2 regions of the Anaerocolumna sp. AGMB13020 genome follow, and region 2 is predicted to be linked to the other one. Evidence: a T-box and tRNA genes for the amino acid it is inferred to sense, from the RefSeq annotation. Region 2 holds a T-box; the other holds one or more tRNA genes.
What was found. A T-box is a leader RNA that pairs with one kind of tRNA and senses whether it is charged. The one in region 2 lies ahead of thrS (threonine--tRNA ligase), so its partner is inferred to be a tRNA-Thr.

Region 1 (7,677 bases), 270 kb from region 2:
TAAGACGTATTCACCTTTAACCCTTGCATTTATCGGAGATGTAGTATACGATTTAATTATCAGGACACTGGTAGTAGAGCAGGGAAATGCTCCGGTGAACAAGCTTCATAAGAAGGTGAGCAGTATGGTTAAAGCTTCTGCCCAAATGGAGCTGTTTCATCGTGTTGAGGACATGCTTACAGAAGAGGAGCTGGTGGTGTACAAAAGAGGACGTAATGCCAAATCCTTTACCACTGCCAAAAATGCCAGTATAACAGAGTATCGTACTGCAACAGGCTTTGAGGCGCTGATTGGATATCTGTATCTGGACGACCGTCTTAACCGTGCCCTTGCTATTGTAAAGACAGGAATTGAAAGAGGAAGTGCAGAAGAGAGTGAAAAGGCATAATACTCTTAACCTGTAAAAGCTGATAGAGGTATGTGTCAGTTGAAAGGTCGGGTTAAAAGCATGACTTGAGCTGTTTATAGACATGAAGCGGTGGTTTATACTATCCCCTGAGTGTAGTTTAAATAAATATAAGAAAAGAAGAGGAATACATGAGATACGAGGAACTTACCATTGAAGGCCGTAATGCTGTAATAGAGGCATTTCGTGCCGGAAAAACCATCGACAGACTGTTTATATTAGATGGCTGTCAGGATGGCCCTATAAAGTCCATCTTAAGAGAAGCAAAAAAAGGTGACACAATTATAAACTATGTAAAAAAAGAAAGACTTGACCAGCTTTCAGAGACAGGAAAGCATCAGGGTGTCATCGCTTATGCTGCAGCTTATGAATATGCAGAGATTGAGGATATTCTAAATGCCGCCAAGGAAAAAGGTGAGCCTCCTTTTATAATCCTTCTGGATGGAATAGAAGATCCCCACAACTTAGGCGCAATTATCCGTACGGCTAATCAGGCAGGGGCTCATGGCATTATAATACCCAAGAGAAGGGCGGTAGGACTTACAGCCACAGTTGCCAAAACCTCAGCAGGTGCAATCAATTATACACCCGTAGCGAAAGTAACAAATCTGGTTGCCACCATAGAAGAATTAAAGGAACAGGGTCTCTGGTTCGTATGTGCTGATATGGAAGGTGAAGTAATGTACAAGCAGAATCTGAAAGGGCCAATTGGACTTGTTATCGGAAGTGAAGGAGAAGGAGTTGGAAGACTGGTAAAGGAAAAGTGTGATTACCTGGCGAAGATTCCAATGTTTGGAAATATTGATTCCCTAAATGCGTCTGTTGCTATGGGAGTTCTCTCTTATGAAATTGTAAGACAAAGAATGGCTTAAATGAATGAAAAATCTCCTGAAAGAGCTTTAGACGAGCTTTTTCAGGAGATTTTTCATTATAAGGCGGGGATTTAAGAGTAAAGAAAAAACGAGGAATATATTCTAGTCTGTTATGGTATTGGCATACTGTTCATTGATTTTTTTGAGCAGATAACGTTTCTTATATTTTATTTGACTGTATGCAGTTATTTTCTTGATATAACTATGATTGATTACGCCGCCTATTGCTCCTACAATAGGAGTTCCCTGAATGAATTTGGCGGTTAGGAGAGCCTCTGAGAAGCAGGAGGAGGCGGCTTTCATTTCCTTTTTTATATTAAGAGCAGGAACATTTCCATTCTCAATAGCATAAGCCAGTTGGTCGATACGCATATTTAATTCCCTTTGTTCTTTTCCTTTTAAGAGGGAGGCTTGAATTAAAAGCAGCAGATATGCTTTCTCTTCCTCTTTCTCATTGGTGAAACCATAACTTAAGGAGATTTCGTTTATTGATTTTATAATGAGGCCCAGAAATACCGGTATATCCGGAAGTCCGATGCCAAATAAACCAAGGACACTTCCCTCAACAGCAGAGAAAGCAGAATTAAAACGACTGGAATTAAGAGAAGGGTTATCCAGATCTTTGATATGTTTTTTTGTCAATTTCTTGTTCATGGCCTGGTTGTTGATGTCGTAATCCACCAGTATGCTGTTTTTGTTATAGGTCTTTTCAATAACATCAATTCCTTTTTCGTAGATCAGTTCAAAGGCTTTAAAAAAAGCTTTATCCAAAGTATTCTTTAAATTTGCGGGTATTTTATCCCGAACCTTATCAAGGAGAGGATTTATTTTCTGATTCAAATAGGTGTTGTCCTTACCTTGTAAGAATAGTTCTTCTTTTTTATTGATTTCTTTAATCTGCTCCTCTAATAAATGCTTCATAAGCTTATCCTTTCTTTTATTACGGTCTGGGTTTCTAGTAATCCATTATATGATAATAACGATAATATATAAATACTTTCTGTTAAATTCTAATATATTATTAATTTTTCTGTTTTATAAAAGAAAATGATAGTGGTTTAATAACTCAATTATATTCATTTGATCAAATAAAAGAATAAATAACTGGAAATTCTCCAAATCCTATGATATACTGGTAATTATTAATATAAAATACAAAAATCAAGGAGGTGGCTATACATGAAAAGCTTAGTATTTCGTAGCGTTGAGAGTAATGTAATAACGGAGGTAATGCTGATTGAATTACAAAAAAGGAGCAGATGTATTGCCGGACCAACTGTTAAAGGAAGTACAGCAATACGCTGAAGGATGCCTTGTATATATTCCGAAGCGAAGCAGCAAGGCACAATGGGGATGCATTAGTGGCACCCGTGAATGGATTGATAAGAGAAATGAAGAAATAACCTGTTTATTCAGACAGGGAGAACCGGTTAAGAATTTGTCGGAAGAATATCATCTGAGTGAAGATACCATCAGAAAAATTATATATAAGAGAAATCAGATATAATCATTCTTACCCTGGCTTACAAAGGAAAACTATGAGATAATACAGTTGACCGGTCGATTCCAACAGGAAAGGGGATGGTTATATTGAACAACAAATTAGAGGTGTTTAAACTCTAAGGAGTAGGAGAGGTATTGCTTAAGCAATTAGGCAGTACCTTTCTTTTCGTGTTAGAAGCAATTATAAGGTTTAATAGTTATATTACCAAGAAGCATAAAAGGAAGTTTAAAAGAAGTACAAAAAGAAGCATAAAAGGAAGGTATGCATCCAGCTTATCTGGTTGCTATTTCCTAAGGCCTGTGCTACACTGATTGTAAAATAGCAATCATTATAGACATTTTCAAACAGACCAGGGGAGGTTACGACAAAATGCCTGATAAGATATGGGATCAGTTGAGTGACGATGAAATCATTTCTATGATTCATGGCGGGGATTCCTATGCAATGGACTTTATGCTCACCAAATATAAAAGTCTGGTGAAAAACAAAGCAAAGGCTCTTTTTTTAATTGGCGGGGATAAAGAGGATTTAATACAGGAGGGCATGATAGGTCTCTATAAAGCTATCAGAGACTATGATACGGATAAAGACAGTACCTTTTACAGCTTTGCTGACCTTTGTATCTCGAGGCAGATTTACACCGCAATCAAAGCCTCCAATCGAAAGAAAAACATTCCTTTGAATACCTACGTCTCATTATACGCACCTGCTTACAGTGAGAATGCAGATCAGGACGAGAAAGAAACCCTGGCTGATATCATGAGTCAAAATAAAATTTCAAATCCTGAAGAATTAGTTATTGACAAAGAGAGTACAAGTATGTTAGAATATGAACTCGTAAGGCATTTAAGTCAGTTTGAAAAAACAGTTTTGGATTTATATTTGCATGATTATTCTTACCTTCAGATAGCAGACAAATTAAAGAAAGAACCAAAGTCAATTGATAATGCATTGCAGCGAATTCGTTTGAAGCTGAATACAGTTTTGAAGGATTTGTATTAAATAAATAACTGCCCCCGTAGCTCAGTCGGTAGAGCGTTACCTTGGTAAGGTAAAGGTCTCGAGTTCAAGTCTCGTCGGGAGCTCTCAAGAAAACCTGGTAAATTCAAGGGTTTGAACGGTTTTAAAAAGTTAAAAGGCATCCATTAACGGGTGCCTTTTTTATGCCTTGGTAACTGTTTGGTTTTGCTTATTTTATCTGATTCTTTTTGGCTGGAGCATAGATGTCATTGTGGTGCTTGTCTGAGTGTACCCCAGTTGAGCTGATACGATTCTAAGATCAACGTCTTCTGGTATAAGCATAGTACCAGTGTGCCTTGTTCTAAGCAATGGATATGAAGGATTTGAAGGATTCATCCTCAACGGTTGCATTATATTTGTGGATAATATCCTTAAAAATCTGATAAGGTGTGGATATATTCATTTACTTATCGTTTCGCCGGATAAAGATATAAATATATTCATTTGCTTGCCGTTTCGCGGGAGAAAGATATGGTTCGTATCCTGCTAGTTTTTACCTTCACAACTTTCCATTGATTGCCCAGTTTATTTGTGTTGATATTGACATTACAAGTATAGTGTGTAATCGTATATATAAACCACTGAATGTGCGAATGCATTGCAGGTGGTGTTTTTATTTGGATGGATATATAAAAATCCATATTTGGTAGAACTTGCCAATTCGTTAAGAATACCTGCGCCATGATTACTTAATGTAGCCATGACCTGCTCTGCAAATTTATTATCTATGAGTCTTCCTACGCATGAAGGAAGGCTTTTTATGTCGAGTTTTGAAATATAAATGAACAAAGCATGAAAAAAAATCATATATTTGAATAAAACAAGATTCGTTTGAGACTTTTCCATAATATCTTCAATAAGGTAATTGATTGGTTTGTTTATCTTACCTGAGTATTATGAAGGAATTGGACTGCTTACTTGGAATATTTATATCTCTTTTTTGGACATCTGAAAAAAATATTTTTTATCTAATCTGATATTATCTTACCATCTCTTAGAATAATAGTCTATTCATTTTTGGGGTATGCTTTATACTAAAGGTATACTAAAAGGGAGGTAAACAATATGTTGAGTATTGAACGTGCAGATGTACAGGATGCTAGTGCAATCACAGAAATTAAAATAGCAGCATATAATCAAGAAGTTAATACATATTTGGGGAGAAATGGAGGCCCGCCTGGTTATGATAGTATAGAATCACAAATTTTCATAATAAAAAACTTTATTTCCTATAAAATCATATTGGATAGCCATATTATAGGAGGATTCTTTCTCATAACAATAGATAAAGAAACAATGCGTTTTGAAGACTTTGTTATTAATCCGATCTATCAAGGAAAAGGATATGGATATAGAACAATGGAATTAATTGAAGAAAATTATAGGGATATCTTAGTATGGCAACTTTCAACACCAGTTTTCAGTAAAGTTAATCAATACTTATATGAGAAATTTGGATACACCGAAGTGTCCAGAGATGACAATGAGATAGAGTACATAAAGAGAATAGTAACTTGATCGACTTAATAGTTCACTACCAGCTATCAATTCAGTTGGTAGTTTTTTATACCAAGAATTAAAAGTGGATAACATGGGCAATGATAATAATTAAACACAATTAAATAGATTAAAATTATATTGCAAGATGCCGAATGTTGTGCTATATTATTTTTAAAGATTTACAACTAACAGATATGACTTCTCAAATACTGAATATGAATCATACTGGATGAAGTTGTGATGCTGACTGTAATATAAATTAAAAATATGTAGTGTGAGGTGGCTGATATATGAGACTTGGTTTTAAAATAGGTGCTAGATTTCTAAAATCAAACATAGGGCAGACTATACTGATAATCTTAGGAATCTCCATAGGTGTTTCGGTACAGATTTTTATCGGTTCTCTTATTCAGGGACTCCAAAAAAGTCTGGTGGATAAAACAATTGGAAATGCATCACAGATAACCGTTACAGCGGATGCAGCAGACAAAAAAATAAATGATTATGATGAAATTATTAAATTGATACAATCGGCGGATAAGGATATTACTACCATAGCTCCTGTCTCCGATCATCCGGTCTTTCTTGATAGAGAAGAGGATGCGGCATCATTGCTTTTAAGAGGATTTGATTTAGCAAGTGCAGATGAAATCTATGATCTGAAAAAGCAGCTGGTAGAGGGGAGTATGCCTGAAGGAAGAAATGAAGTTATTCTTGGAACGGATATAAAGGATAAATATGGCCTTCATACCGGAGAGGATGTCAAAGTCATTACACCGGAGAAAGAACTGATTACACTGAAGATAAAAGGCTTTTATGATTTGAAGGTGAAATCTATTAATACGACCTGGGCAATTACAAATCTTGAGACTTCTCAGGAAATATTTAAAGAAGTTGGAAAAATTACTTCTATAGAAATTCAGGTGGAGGATTCAGCGGTATTTTCGGCAGATATCATAGGTAATAGCATAAGTACTGCCTTACAAGGAAGGGATGTTTCCATAACGAACTGGAAGGAACAGAATGAGCAGCTGCTAAGTGGGTTGAAAGGTCAGAGTATATCCAGTTATATGATACAGATATTCGTACTTATATCTGTTGTGCTTGGAATAGCCAGTGTTCTTGCTATATCGGTATTGCAGAAATCAAAGCAGATAGGCATTTTAAAAGCCATGGGTATGAAAAACAGGATGGCGTGTTATGTTTTTCTCTCACAAGGGATTATTCTTGGAGGCTTCGGAGCGGTGTTGGGAATTGTTCTTGGTCTCGGCTTATCCTATGGATTTAGTACCTTTGCATTAAATCCTGATGGTACCCCAATCGTTGCATTATATCTAAACAAAGGATTTATTAGTATATCTGTATTGGTGGCATTGCTGTCTTCCGTAGCGGCTTCCTTACTGCCGGCTGTAAAATCATCCAGATTAAATCCAGTAGATATTATACGCAATAATTAATGAAACCAGGAGGTAAAAGATGAAGCATGTTATGGAATTAAAAAATATCAATAAAATATACGGCTCAGAAATCCAGAACCAGGTACTTTATGATATTAACTTAAATATAGAAAAAGGATCCTTTAATTCGATTATCGGACAGTCAGGAAGCGGAAAAACAACTCTTCTTAATATTATGGGAACCCTGGACCAACCTACTTCTGGTGAGATTCATGTAAATGGTCTTAAGATCAATAAGCTGCCGGTTAATCAACTGGCCGAAATTCGTAACAGGACCATCGGATTTATTTTTCAGTTTCATTATCTCCTGCCTGAATTCACTGCCTTGGAAAATGTACTGATGCCCTATGAGATACAGTATGGAAAAGGAGGGAAAAAAAGAAGGAGTGAAGCCGAGGAGTATCTGGAGCTGGTTGGGCTTAAAGATGTTATTAACAATCCTTCCTCCAAAATGTCCGGCGGCCAACAGCAGAGAACTGCAATTGCAAGGGCTCTGATGAATTCTCCGGAGATTATTCTGGCTGATGAGCCAACTGGCAATCTGGATTCGGATTCTGCAGAGACAATATATGAACTTCTTCGCAAGATCAATGGAGAAAAAGGAACCACTTTTGTTATTATTACCCATGACAACAGAATAGCAGAGAAGACAGATCGTATTATTGAAATAAAGGATGGCAGAATTGTAACCGATACGAACAGGATATGATCCTGTTCGTATCGGTCAGGTTTCAGGTATAAGCCTTTCTGACTCATTGAGAAGCTCAAATTTATTGAAATATAGAAGTGTTACCTTTGCGTATACTCACTTTTAGCTCTTCATCTTCGGTTTTAATGTGATAATAACCTCTTATATCGGCATTTATTGTATTCATCACTGCAGTACGCATGCGCTCCATTATTCGCTCCAGACTAAAA
Region 2 (7,677 bases):
CACAAGAGACTGCCGCTGCTTATGGTTTAAACAGTATCAGCGACCTGGCTAAGATCGGCAGAAACTTAAGGGCCGGTACAACCCTCGAATTCTTGAATCGTATAGACGGAATACCTGGGCTTACTGCGTTTTATAATTTTAACTTCAAGAATACTGTTGGCTTAGACGGTTCTCCCAGATATGTAGCCTTAATGAATCAGGAAACAGATGTTGTGGATGCTTTTTCAACAGACGGATTACTGAAGAAATTCGAACTGGTTACCTTAGAAGATGATAAGAACTTCTTTCCGCCTTATTATGCCATCCCTTTAATGCGGGAAGAAATAGCTAATAAATATCCGGAAATAATACCTGTTATTGAAGAGTTGGGTGATGTTCTTACAGATGCTGTTATGGCTGAACTGAATTATAAAGTAGATGAACTGCAAATGGAACCGGCCACAGTTGCTCATGATTTCCTGGTGGAAAATTCCTTTATAGAATAATAGATTAGATTCAAATATAAATGATTTATTAGTACAGAGTACAGGTAGTTTACAAAAATTGAATAAATGCTCTTATTTGAAAAGTACCAAAAGTCCTCTTCTCTGATTATTTAAGCAAGTTGTCTGTTGTGCAATTCCATGAGCAAAATATCCAGAGAATCAGGACTTCTTATATAATGGGATGGGGAGGTATTAACGGTGCTTCCCACTGCATAATTACAGATTTTATCTGATACTTCTTTTCACTTATACAGTAGACAAGCTGAATAGAAAAAGAGCTTCATCAAAAGATTACCTAATCCTTTCTTGCCTTCTTTAACATTTCTATTTCTTTTCTGTGCCCTTCCAGTTCTGTTGGTGTTTCGAGGATAAATATCAAGTCTCTCAGCTTTGGATGGTTAATAATAGAGGTAATGGTTTCAACTCCAAGAATTCCGTCACCGATGGTCACATGCCTGTCCTTGTGACTTCCCAGGGCATCCATGGTATCATTTAAGTGGAATGCCCTCAGGTACTTAAGTCCAATTATCCGGTCAAATTCCTGAAGAACCCCTTCCAGGTTATTTACCAGGTCGTATCCTGCATTCCATAGATGACAGGCATCCATGCAGACACCAATACTTTTCTTCACCTCTACAAGCTCTATCACTGCTTTGATTTCTTCAAAGGTCCTTCCCATTTCACTGCCCTTACCGGACATGGTTTCCAGTAGAACTGTTGTATGCATTCCTTCATACATTACCTTATTTAGCATAAGTGCAATCTGTTCTATAGCAATACTGCTCTCCTGCCCCAGGCAGCTTCCCGGATGCAGATTATAAAAGTTTCCCGGAAAGAATTCCATCCTGTTGACATCTTCTTCAAACATCTGCGCTGACAATTCTCTTAAATGGGCATCTTTGGAGCAGGCATTGAGGGTATAAGGCGCATGTGCCATTATCCTGGCAAAATCATTTTCCTGAAGCAGCTCTCTGAATTTATTCATGTCCTTATAATCTGCCGCCTTCGCTTTGGCTCCCCTTGGATTTCTGGCAAAGAACTGCAAGGTATTGGCACCTATTAATAGAGCATCCTTTCCCATTCGTTCGTAACCTTTGGCTACAGATAAGTGTGTACCGATATTAAGCATTTGAGTACCATAACATACCGTATAACGATATCCTTTCCTTGTATATCAAATATATAAATAATTAGTAACTGTTTTCTTCATAGAATATCCGTTTTTCCATTATTCTAACCTTATTTATTGATGCGTATATCCTCTGCTATTCCAGCTGTTCGCTATTCCTTAACAGATAGCTTTAACTGGTGTTTTAGTAATGAATAATATCAAGTTCATTATAACTTTATACCTGTATCTCGAATTCTTTCACATACACCGCTGTGCCAAGAATCTCGACTTCATAATCTGCAAGCGATTTCCTGACCCGAACAATTACCCTGCCATCTTTTCCAATTTCCTGCCCTTGTTCTATATTTAGAGTAAGGGGTTTATCAAAGTCTTTGTTTATGTATGTAGCATAAAATACCCCCATAACTCCTGACGCTGTCCCTGTTACCGGATCTTCCACGGTACCGGAATACGGAGAGGAAAAATGTCTTGCATGCATGTCTGCCTCTGTATCATATGTTTCAAAACAAAGGGGATGAAGCTTAATGTATAGCAAGATGTCAGGTAAACTTCTGTTCACCTGACATCTTAAGGATTATATGAAATTAAGCCTGCTGCTCTACTTCAATTTTTCTGATTTCTTTTCTTCTGATTTCCTTGCAGATAGCATCTACAAACACAGAAAGCTCTTTCTGACCTTCGTCCCCCAGGTAACGGCTTCTTACGGATACAAGACCTTCCTCTTCTTCCTTCTGTCCTACCACCAATAGATAAGGAACACGTTCCAGTCTTGCTTCACGAATCTTGTAACCGATTTTCTCGGCGCGTTCGTCTACACTGCAGCGGATATCATTTTCTTTCAGCTCTGACTCTACTTTTTTGGCATAATCATGATATTTCTCGGAGATTGGAAGTACTCTCACCTGCTCAGGACACAGCCAGGTAGGGAACTGACCTGCATATTTCTCAATCAACCATGCCAGCGTTCTTTCATAGCAGCCAATGCTGGTTCTGTGAATGATATAAGGACGTTTCTTCTCACCGTTCTGGTCGATATAGTACATATCAAACTGTTCTGCAATTAATGCATCCCACTGAATGGTAATCATAGTGTCTTCTTTGCCATATACGTTTTTAGCCTGTATATCTACCTTAGGACCATAGAAAGCAGCTTCTCCTTCTTCTTCCGTAAAAGGTATCTCAAGGTCATTTAAAACCTTACGGATTCTTCCCTGTGTTTCCTCCCAGACATCTGCTGTTCCAATGTATTTCTCCTTGTTGTTGGGATCCCATTTGGAAAGACGATATGTTACATCCTCCGCAAGTCCGAGTGTGCTCAGACAATATCTTGCAAGATCAAGACAACCCTTGAATTCTTCGTCCATCTGATCCGGTCTTACTACTAAATGACCTTCTGATATAGTGAACTGGCGTACACGGGTTAAGCCGTGCATCTCACCGGAATCCTCGTTACGAAACAGAGTTGAAGTCTCACCTAAACGGATAGGAAGATCACGGTAAGATCTCTGTTCGGATTTGTATACATAATACTGGAAGGGGCAAGTCATAGGACGTAGTGCATATACTTCTTTATCTTTTTCTTCATCTCCTAAAACAAACATTCCCTCTTTGTAATGGTCCCAGTGACCGGAGATTTTATACAGGTCGCTTTTTGCCATAAATGGAGTCTTTGTTCTGACATAACCTCTTTTTTCCTCTTCGTCTTCGATCCATCTCTGCATTGTCTGCATGATCTTAACACCGTTTGGCATAATAAGAGGAAGTCCCTGTCCGATTACATCAACCGTTGTAAATAATCCCATTTCACGGCCTAGCTTGTTGTGATCACGTTTCTTGATATCTTCCAAATGAACAAGATAAGCATCCAGGTCTGCATTCTTTGTATAAGCAGTACCATACACTCTGGTTAACATCTTGTTTTTTTCAGAACCTCTCCAGTAAGCACCGGAGGAGGAAATTAATTTGATAGCCTTAATACCTTTTGTGCTCATCAAGTGTGGTCCTGCACAAAGATCGGTAAATTCTCCCTGACTGTAGAAGGAAATTTCTTCTCCTTCGGGCAGGTCTTGAATCAGTTCAACCTTATATGGCTCATTTTTTTCTTCCATAAAGCGGATAGCTTCTTCTCTTGGAAGGGTAAAGCGCTTGATCTCCGCACCTTCCTTTATAATCTTCTTCATTTCCTTCTCTAACTCATCCAGCGCTGCTCTGTCAAATGGCTCTACATCAAAGTCATAATAAAAACCAGTATCAATGGAAGGACCTATTGCAAGCTTTGCAGCTGGATACAGTCTTTTTACTGCTTCTGCAAGTACATGAGAGGTAGTGTGTCTGTATGCTGCTTTTCCGCCCTCGCTGTCAAAGGTAAGGATGCTTAAGCTGCTGTCCTCTGCTACAACGGTTCTAAGGTCCACTACCTTTCCGTTAAGCTCTGCTGCACAGGCATTTCTGGCAAGTCCTTCACTAATATCCTTTGCAATATCTATGATTGCCATTTGATTTTCGTATTCTTTTACTGATCCGTCTTTTAATGTTATCTTCATACAAGTAACCATTCCTTTCCCATAGCTGCATTCTTTTGAATACATGCTTCTTTTTGTTTGAATTTTCATTCCTGAATATCCAATCTTTGATTGTATATTCCCTGTTTCTGCCGTTCCCGTTATGGGGACAGTTTATATTACATCCTGCTGATAAAAAGGCATCAAAAAAGCTCATCACTTTCGCCTGCCTTATAGCAGCTCGAAAGGGACGAGCATATATCTCGCGGTTCCACCCTCATTGGATTGTTAAATTCCCACTTCATTAGATGATAACGGAATCACCGGATCGGATTAGGACCACTCAGAGGTAGTTTTCGGATGTTTCCTGGCGGGATATTCTCAGCACCTCATATCCCTCTCTGTGTCATTTCACATCTTACTCGTCTCTTCAACGCGTTTTCTTATTGATAAACCTCATTATAGCATTTCAGCAATTTTTGTCAAGTGGTATTTTGCACCTTGTTAAGCAGTTGTATAAAGGCAGGTTGTGGCAGTGGTACGAAAACCCGCCTTGCTATTTGTACGTTTTGGTTCGGAGAAGAACCCTTATTCCACTAAAACTTCAGTAATTGCTTAGGACAGTATTGAATAAGCCAAACTCGCGAAGAAACCAGCAGAACTATGCTGGTTTCTTATATGCTCAAACAGTGGCTTATTCAATACTTAGCGCAACTACTGAAGTTTAAGTGTCATAAGGAACCTTTCCGAGACCTAATCTACCAAATAGCAAGGTGGGTTTTCTCCGTTACTGGCATGCTTTGCAGATATAGTTATTAAGTATTTCTTTTTTTATGATTACTATATAGATGTGTTTATTTCTGTGTGGGTGTGTTTATTTATGCTAAGAAATTAGGATAGCTTTAATTTATTTTTTCTATTCACAATTTTCACATTTTAGATTCTTTCGTTTATTTTAAGGTTAACACTGAAGAATGATGGTTTACATACAGCGTTTTAATAATAAAATCCATTAATAAGATGAAGTTGAATTAAACTTTTCTTGTATTTATTATTTGGGATATACGGATTAATAATATCCTATAACAGCATATCGCTCATTTAGCTTTTAAAAATTTTCGAAAATATAATACAGCTTCCATATGGATTTTATAATGATATCCGTATGGAAGCTGTGGTTAAAATGGCATTTTCAGATAATTTATTTTTTTTGCTTCAGAGATGCCGGTCTGTTCAGAATAGCGTTCATTTCCAAGAACGTCCTCATAGACGTCTTCAACGCTTTTTCCAAAGGTCTCTGTTGAGAATTTCTGCATGAGTTCTCTGGCATTTTCTCCGTAAGGTGTTTCTTTGTCTGTAAAGAGGACTTTATCCAGGCTTTCTATCAATCCTTTTTGATCGGTGAATTTATAGCCGTTTATTCCATCAAAGAGGATGCCGTCCAGGCATCTGTCTTCTCTGGCTACTGCCGGTATTCCTGCGGCCATGGCTTCTATATAGGTTAAGCCCTGTGTCTCACTTTGTGAGGCACTGACGAATACGTCTCCTAGTTGATAATAGAGACCGATAGTATCCCAAGGTTTGGAGCCTGCAAATATTATTTTCTGCTGCAGGTCAAGTTCTGCTACCCTGTCCTTTAGTTCATCCATTTCCGGTCCGCTTCCTACAATCAGGAATTTGACCGGTTTGCCGTCTTTCATATAGTACTCCATGGCATTGATGGTTTCTATGATATTCTTTTCTCTGGATACCCTGCCTATATAGAGTATGACTTTTTCTTCTTTTAAAATGCCGTACTCGGTCTTGATTTGATCGATATCTTCTTGTTTATATAAAGCGGGATTGAACTTTTTAAGATCTACACCTGTTGGTATGACGGATATTTCTCTGTATACGCTGTATTTTTGCAGCAGTTCTTTTACCTTTTCTGTAGGTACGATTACTCTGGCTACTGAGTTACAGCATACTTTTGTAAATATTCGTACAAAGGCCTTGGCTCTTGCATCCAGTGCTTTGAAATGGGGAAGATAATGGGTGTAGTCTTCGTATATTGTGTGGTAGGTGTGAATCATTGGTATCTTTAACTCTTTTGCCATAATCCTCCCGAATATTCCTAAGGAAAATTCCGTATGGGTATGGATGATATCCAGATTCAATTTTTTTATGATTCCTGCTAGTTTCGGCAAGTAGAACATTCCGATACGCCTCTCCGTAATCAGAATAAAGGGCAAGCTTGGAACACGGAAGACATTGTATTCATATTCCGGTGCTCCCGGAGTCGTTGTTGTAAACACATATACCGTGTGTCCCAGAGCTTCCAGTTCTTTCTTTAATATATATACCGAATTAGCAACCCCGTTTATCTCGGGGTAGTAGGTTTCCGTAAATAATCCTATATTCACGACATCTCTCCTTTTATTGGAGTTTCTTACAATGGCTCACAAACATGAAAAAAGCTTCAATTTGGAGGCTGTATGGTTTCGGCATGAATAGCTAAAATACTAATATTAGTACTACTATTAGTATGCTGACTTCTCCATGCGAAATACAGTTAAATTAAGGCATTCTGCCTTTTCATATGTATTATATAAGCTAAATTAGGTTATTTAACCTACGGCATTTTTGAAAATACAGCCTATTTAAACCTTTGTTCGAATACAAAAGGAAAAAATTAAAGTTTAACTTATATTTAAAATTTAGCTTATATTAGAATTTTATTTATAGCTTTCCAATTAGCATATCCTTTTCAAGAATGTGATGTACCAGCCAGTCATTTAAGAATTCCAAAATATCCAATAGTGTCTCTGTTTGATTATGATCCATGTCCGCAAAGTTTACATCATTTATTTTTTCCAGAAAATCCTCATGTTCTGTTTTTTGAGAAAATAATTTTTTATGTCCGATGCTCATCATATACGCTTCTTCATCTGAAAAATGTTTGGTTGCATAATCTTTTAGTCTTAGTATGATTGCTACAATATCATCGAATTTATCCACTACAAATTCGTCTTTTAATAGCATATATGCTTCGTCAGCTATGCGAAACAGTTCTTTATGCTGTGTATCAATAAGCTCTATACCGGTATAATATTCATCCTTCATTTCGTACATTTTGATTTCTCCCTTTATCACAGTTATAGTGTTTTTCTATAAAATTTCCAGAGTCTTTTAAAACTGCTTGTGCGGGGCATTCAGAAGGGTACCGTGTGTTCAGGCGCGCCCTTGTACCAGCTTAACCGGTACGGCAGATTTCAGTTTTAGGCTATTAGGTTCTACCTGACAATCCATTGCTAAAATTTGAACCCCCTGGCTGCTTGCCTGACGTAAGGCATCTCCAAATTCCTTGTGTGTTCTGTCATTTGGTGTAAAGTATTCCACTCCCTCCATCTGTATCACAAAAAGAATATATGCCTCATATCCTTCCTGCAGGCACTTACACAGTTCGTTTATATGCTTAACTCCCCTTTCCGTAGGGGCATCAGGGAAAAGTACTGTTCCTTCCTCTTCCAGTGTCACTCCTTTCACTTCAATAAATGCTTTTCTTTCAGGAGTCTCCACA

Region 1: it encodes a tRNA-Thr, which carries the amino acid that the T-box ahead of thrS (threonine--tRNA ligase) is inferred to sense. The anticodon was not compared.

Annotation. Positions count from the first base shown of each region.
Region 1 covers NZ_CP136910.1:3,981,526-3,989,202, forward strand. The annotation lists gene R2R35_RS16495 (Mini-ribonuclease 3) at 1-388, shown strand, start outside; gene rlmB (23S rRNA (guanosine(2251)-2'-O)-methyltransferase RlmB) at 538-1,278, shown strand; gene R2R35_RS16505 (EcsC family protein) at 1,381-2,199, opposite strand; gene R2R35_RS16510 (CD3324 family protein) at 2,516-2,785, shown strand; gene sigH (RNA polymerase sporulation sigma factor SigH) at 3,152-3,784, shown strand; tRNA gene R2R35_RS16520 (tRNA-Thr) at 3,795-3,867, shown strand; gene R2R35_RS16525 (GNAT family N-acetyltransferase) at 4,868-5,320, shown strand; gene R2R35_RS16530 (ABC transporter permease) at 5,593-6,759, shown strand; gene R2R35_RS16535 (ABC transporter ATP-binding protein) at 6,779-7,468, shown strand; gene R2R35_RS16540 (helix-turn-helix domain-containing protein) at 7,530-7,677, opposite strand, start outside.
Region 2 covers NZ_CP136910.1:3,715,424-3,723,100, reverse strand. The annotation lists gene R2R35_RS15440 (ABC transporter permease/substrate-binding protein) at 1-485, shown strand, start outside; gene R2R35_RS15435 (deoxyribonuclease IV) at 781-1,566, opposite strand; gene R2R35_RS15430 (PhzF family phenazine biosynthesis isomerase) at 1,832-2,176, opposite strand; gene thrS (threonine--tRNA ligase) at 2,202-4,160, opposite strand; T-box leader at 4,362-4,561, opposite strand; gene R2R35_RS15420 (glycosyltransferase family 4 protein) at 5,297-6,520, opposite strand; gene R2R35_RS15415 (bacteriohemerythrin) at 6,837-7,229, opposite strand; gene sfsA (DNA/RNA nuclease SfsA) at 7,329-7,677, opposite strand, start outside.